2 regions of the Selenihalanaerobacter shriftii genome follow, and region 2 is predicted to be linked to the other one. Evidence: riboswitches for the same ligand, from Rfam matches in the RefSeq annotation. Region 2 holds a riboswitch; the other holds the start of a gene.
What was found. Region 2 has a riboswitch for S-adenosylmethionine ahead of metK (methionine adenosyltransferase). Riboswitches for the same ligand answer to the same signal wherever they lie in the genome.
Positions count from the first base shown of each region.

Region 1: linked by a shared signal. The riboswitch ahead of B5D41_RS05930 (O-acetylhomoserine aminocarboxypropyltransferase/cysteine synthase family protein) and the one ahead of metK (methionine adenosyltransferase) in region 2 are both predicted to bind S-adenosylmethionine.

Region 1 is NZ_FUWM01000009.1:20,463-23,763, reverse strand. Features, by position in the region: gene metX (homoserine O-acetyltransferase MetX) at 1-1,087, opposite strand, end outside; gene B5D41_RS05930 (O-acetylhomoserine aminocarboxypropyltransferase/cysteine synthase family protein) at 1,120-2,316, opposite strand; SAM riboswitch class I at 2,402-2,515, opposite strand; gene B5D41_RS05925 (ABC transporter substrate-binding protein) at 2,586-3,301, opposite strand, start outside.
Region 2 is NZ_FUWM01000003.1:154,917-158,217, reverse strand. Features, by position in the region: gene B5D41_RS00725 (ABC transporter permease) at 1-357, shown strand, start outside; gene B5D41_RS00720 (ABC transporter ATP-binding protein) at 377-1,174, shown strand; SAM riboswitch class I at 1,319-1,419, shown strand; gene metK (methionine adenosyltransferase) at 1,498-2,688, shown strand; gene priA (primosomal protein N') at 2,915-3,301, shown strand, end outside.

The DNA of each region.
Region 1 (3,301 bases), on a different contig from region 2:
CGTGTCCAAGTTTAGAATCTATCTCATAATGTTCAGCCCATTTCCCCATCTGCTGTAATATATTTACTACTTCTAATGATTCTTCTGGTGGAAAAAGTTGATCCGAATTAATAGTAATCAACAGTACTTTAGCTTGAATTCGACTTAAAGCTGTTGAAAATGAGTCATATCCTCTACCCAAATCAAAAAGATCCATGGCTTTAGTAAGATATAAGAATGAATTTGCATCAAAACGTTCGATAAACTTTTGTCCTTGATAATCTAAATAACTATTTATTTTAAACTGACTATCAAGGGTATAAAAATCTTTTCTTTCCAACTCTTCTCTACCAAATTTATTCTGAAAAGATTCAGGGCTTCTAAAAGTAATCATCCCAATCTTTCTAGCTAATGCCATCCCTTTCTTCGGATAACGACCAGAGCCATAATAATCTCCTTTTTGCCAATCTGGATCATTTTTGATAGCCTCAATTGCTATTTGATTATATGCTATACTTTGAGCTTTAAGTCTTCCTGGTGTTCCAATTGGTATTACCTTATCTACAAAATCTGGATACTCTACTGCCCACTTTAAGGCTTGCATACCTCCCATGGAACCACCAATTACTGCTCGAAGATGATTAATCCCTAATTTATCTAATAATGCTTTCTGTAGCTTAATCATATCTTTAATTGTTATTACAGGAAAATCAGTTCCATACTCTCTTCCTGTCTCTGGATTAATAGAAGCAGGACCAGTTGTGCCATAGCAGCTCCCTAACACATTACTACAAATTACATAATATTTATTGGTGTCAATTGCTTTATTTGGACCAATTAAATTATTCCACCAACCTACTTCTTGATCACCTGTCTGATATTTACCGGCAGTATGGGCGTTAGCTGTTAAATGATGAACAATTAAAATTACATTATCTTGATTAGAATTTAATCTACCATATGTTTCATAATTAATTTCTATAGGCCCTAACTCTTTACCGGATTCAGTCTTAAATTTCTCTTTAGCATCAAAAAGAGTCAGATTGTGTGGTGAAGTTAAACTCACCTCATCACTAATATACTCTACTTCTCTATTACAAATACTCATAACTCTCCCTTCCTTCCAGTTAAACTTAAAAACTAATCAATAGTTGCAAATGCTTGCTTTAAATCGGCAATTATATCTTCTACATTCTCAATCCCTACCGATAATCTAATTAAACCTTCAGTAATACCAGCTTCTTCTTGCTCCTCTTTTCCTAATTGTTCATGAGTAGTCGAAGCCGGATGAATAATTAATGTTCTAGTGTCACCTACGTTGGCTAAAAGTGAACATAACTCTACACTATTAATTAGCTTCTTACCAGCTTCAAAGCCACCTTTAATTTCAAAACAGACCATACCTCCAAAATTCTCTTGTTGTTTTTTAGCTAATTCATGTTGTGGATGACTCTCTAATCCTGGATATTTAATCCACTCTACTTGATCATGTTCTTCTAACCATTCTGCTACTTGTTGTGCATTTTCTGAATGTCTTTCCATACGTAAAGAGAGTGTTTCTAATCCCTGAATAAATAACCACGAATTCATTGGACTTAAAGCTGGACCTGTGTCACGATATCCTTCAGTTCTAACTTTAAAAATAAAATCTTCTGAACCAACAATAACTCCTCCTATAGAACTTCCATGACCTCCTATATATTTAGTTGCCGAATGAACCACAATATCTGCTCCTAAACTTAAAGGTTGACATAAGTAAGGAGTATTAAAAGTATTATCAAAGACTACTGTAATATCATTTTCATGAGCAATTTCTGCTACTTTTTTGATATCAACAATATTTAAAAGTGGATTACCAGGTGATTCTAAATAAAGAACTTTTGTATTTTCAGTAATAGCCTCTTCCCAGGCATCTAAATCATCTGGATCTACAAATGTAGTCTCAATCCCATACTTTGGTAAAGTCACTGAAAAGAGATTATAAGTTCCACCATAGATACATCTAGAAGAAACAATTTCATCTCCTGCCTCTAATAAACCTAATATAGTTAAATTAATAGCTGCCATCCCTGATGATGTAGCTAAAGCTGCTTCGCCTCCCTCTAAAGCTGCTATTCGCTTCTCAAATGCTGAGTGAGTCGGATTTCCAATTCTAGTATAAATATTCCCTTCTTCCTCTAAAGCAAATAATCGTGCTGCATGGTCAGCATCATTAAATACATAAGATGTTGTCTGATAAATAGGCACCGCTCTTGACCCAGTTGTTTCCTCTGGTTCATATCCTGCGTGTAAAGACAGTGTGTCAAATCCTAAATTTCTTTTTTCTTCTTTTGTCATATTTATTACCTCCATTTTTAATTAAAAATAAAAAAACCTCTTCTCTGATGAGAAGAGGTTTATAATTTATTATAATTATACTCCTCTCTCATCTCTCAACGAAAATTTTTTCGTTGCAGGATTTGGCACCATTGCATTCTAAACGAATGCCGGTTGCCGGGCTTCATCGGGCCAGTCCCTCAGCCACTCTTAATAAGAGCTTTCATTCATATTAACTTTTTACTTTAAATTATAATAACATAAATCACTAAATATGTCAACTCTATTATTCATTTTTTATCTTCATTCTTTTTTTCGACCTTATTCTTTTCATTATCAGTAACATTTAATATATCTTCAGCAATATTTAAGATTTCTCTACTTACTTTAGGAATAGATTCTCCTTCTAACCAGAATGATTCGTACCGCTCATCAATCACTTGCTTAATCTCTAACTCTAATTTCTCATTATTAAAACCACTTAACTCCTTATAACTACCACGGTCTACATAAGTCAATAGTTGATTTTGAATATCAGTTGTTAGATTTACTTCTTGCTTCCAATGAGAAATTAAAGGTAGATAACTTGGTACCACTCTTAACTTCTTAGCTATAAAAAGTGATTTCTGTTGATTAAGAAACTTAGCAAATTTATAAACAGCTTTTGTATGATCGTCCCCTTTATACTCTTCTTGTCTAAAAAGCACTAAACCTCTTACCTTTAGCGGTACTTTACTCACTTCAGGATCATTAGTAGGTATCGGTAATAAAGTTAATTCTACATTCTTTTCTTTTTTATCTCGCTGATACAAATTATTTAATAACCATAAATTAACTGGAGCAATCACTCCTGCTCTACCTTGCCAAAAATAAGGTAGTAATTTTTTATTCATCTCTTCTGGTTCTTCATAGAATACTTTATGACTACGTAAATCATCTAAATATTCAAAAGTACCTTTTAAATTCTTCTCTGTCAAAAGCAATTTACCTTCTTTAGAAACTAGTT
Region 2 (3,301 bases):
TCAATGACCATTTTAGGATTAGCATTATCTAATGGTTTAGTAGCCTTATCTGGTTCCTTAGTAGCTCAATATCAAGGTTTTGCTGATGTTGGAATGGGAATTGGAATGATTATTATAGGCTTAGCTTCTGTGATTATTGGAGAAGTAATTTTTAGCAGTCGAAGAATTATTTTAGCTACTATAAGTGTTATTGGTGGTTCATTGCTATATCGTTTAGCAATTACTACAGCATTAAGATTAGGTTTTGCACCTACAGATTTGAAAATTGTTACGGCTGTTTTAGTAATTACTGCTTTATCAGCTCCAACTATAAAAGAAGATTTTAAACTTAATTTTTTATCGAAAGGTACATCATGATTTTAGGAGGTGAGCTGAAATTTTAAAAGTAAACGGGATTCGTAAAATTTTTAATCGTGGTACGGTTAACGAAAATGTGGCTTTAAAAGGTGTAGATTTAGAATTAAGAACCGGTGATTTTGTAACTATTATCGGTAGTAATGGTGCAGGAAAGTCTACCCTTTTAAATTCGATTGCAGGTAGCTTTAGAATAGATGCAGGAAATATTCAAGTAGATGATAAAGATGTAACAAATATGCCAGATTATAAGAGAGCTGGTTTAATAGGTCGTGTCTTTCAAGACCCTTTACAAGGTACTGCAGCGACTATGTCTATTGAAGAGAATTTAGCTATGGCAGCAGCTAGAGGCAAAAAGCGCGGATTGGGGATCGGAGTAAATAAAGAAAGAAGAGACGAGTTTAAAGAATATTTGAGTCTATTAGGATTAGGTCTTGAGGATAGATTGACAGATAAGGTTGGATTATTATCTGGAGGGCAGCGTCAATCTTTAACTTTATTAATGGCTACTATTGCTAAACCAAAGGTTTTATTATTAGATGAACATACAGCTGCTTTAGATCCTAAGACTGCTCAACAAGTAATTGATTTGACTAAAAGTATAGTAGTTAAGCATAGTTTAACTGTATTAATGGTAACTCATGATTTAAATCAAGCATTAAATTTAGGTAATAGAACTATTATGATGGATAATGGGGAAATAGTATTGGATATTAAGAATCCAGAAAGAAAACATTTAACAGTAGATGATTTATTAGATAAATTTGCTCAAGCTAAAGGTGAGGAATTGATGAATGATCGAATTTTATTAGCACAATAATTTTATAAATGAAAGGAATTAAGGGGAGACTAATAGAGTCTCTCTTCTTTATTAGAAGAAAGCAAAGGTTAATTTAACAAGATATTAATTGACAACTAATATTGGATATGTTAACATAATATTGTATTTTAAAATGAATATTTAGTAACATCAAGAGTGGTGGAGGGACAGGCCCTAGGAAACCCGGCAACCAGCGCAGCAGTGCATGGTGCTAATTCCTGCAAGAGTATCTTGAGAGATGTAGTAATGTTTTTTAAATATCTCTCCAATAAGGAGAGAATTTTTTATTTATAATGAATCCATTTAAATTAAGAGGTGATATAATGTCCAATAATCATTATTTATTTACATCAGAATCAGTAACTGAGGGACATCCTGATAAAGTTGCTGATCAAATTTCTGATGCAGTTTTAGATGCTATTTTTAGTCAAGATCCTCAGGCTCGAGTTGCTTGTGAGACATTAGTAACTACTGGTATGGTTTTGATTTCTGGAGAAATATCAACAGATTGTTATGTTGATATTCCCAAAGTTGCTCGTAAAAAAGTGAAGGAGATTGGTTATACTAATGCTAAGTATGGATTTGATGCGGGTACATGTGCTATTTTGACTTCTATTGATGAGCAGTCACCTGATATTGCTATGGGAGTAGATGAGGCTTTAGAAGCAAAAGAAGGGCTAGCTGAAGAAGAGGAGGAATTAGGAGCTGGAGATCAAGGGTTAATGTTTGGTTATGCTAGTAATGAAACTGAAGAATTAATGCCATTACCGATTACTCTAGCTCACAAACTAGCTAGAAAATTAGCAGAGGTAAGAAAAGAAGAAGTTTTGCCTTACTTACGTCCGGATGGAAAGACTCAGGTTACTATTGAGTATGAAGGAGACAAGCCAGTAAGAGTAGATACTGTGGTAGTCTCTACTCAACATAAAGCTGATGTCTCATTAGAACAGATTGAAAGGGATATTATTTCTAAGGTTGTTAAGCCGATTATCTCTAAAGATATGTTAGATAGTGAGACTAAATATTTAGTAAATCCAACCGGACGTTTCGTAATTGGTGGGCCTAAAGGAGATGTAGGCTTAACTGGAAGAAAGATTATTGTTGATACATATGGAGGAACAGCTCGTCATGGTGGTGGAGCGTTTTCTGGTAAGGATCCAACGAAGGTAGATAGATCAGCGGCTTATGCCTCTCGCTATGTAGCTAAAAATGTGGTAGCAGCTGGTTTAGCTGATAAATGTGAGGTGCAGTTGGCTTATGCTATTGGAGTTGCATCTCCAGTTTCTGTTATGGTAGATACATTTGGCACATCTAAAGTTGATGAGGAAGTTGTTGAAGATCTAATTCAAAAACATTTTGATTTACGTCCAGCTCAGATTATTAAAGAGTTAGAATTGAGACAACCTATATATCAAGATGTAGCTGCTTACGGTCATTTTGGACGTAATGATTTAGATTTGCCATGGGAAAGAACAGATAAAGCAGATATTTTAAAAAAAGAAGCAGGATTGTAGAAGATAATGAATAATGATTTAAATAGAAAAAAGTTTAGATTTTTATAACATAAAGCTAGGCACTTATTGTGTCTAGCTTTTTAACATATCAAATCAATAGATAAATGAGCTTTTGGATAAATATAACTAATGGTCTCTTTGCATCTTTTTAAAGGAATATTGGGTTAGGTCTTGAATAATAATAGTTGTAAGAATTAAGCAGTTTAGGAGAAGGTGGCAAAAAAAGATGGAGTGTAAGTATGCAAAAGTAGTTGTAGACTTACCGGTTAGTGAAGTAGATAAGCCTTTTACTTATGCGATTCCAGTGGAGTTAAGAAAAGAAATTGAGATTGGTTATGAAGTTAAAGTTCCATTTGGGAATCGAAGTTTAACCGGTTATGTAGTTGGATTAATGGATAAAATAGAGACTGATATAAAGAATATAAAAGAGATAATAAAGTTAACAAGTTATTTATCGCTTTTTAACGAAGAAATTTTGAAGTTAGCTGAGTGGATGGCAAATTATTATCAGTCCCATTTAATTACTGCTTTAAAATGTGTTATTCCTTCAGGACAAAGAAAGAAGAAAGAAAAGAGAATAGTTAAGCTGAAATATTCTTTGCCTAAAATGAAA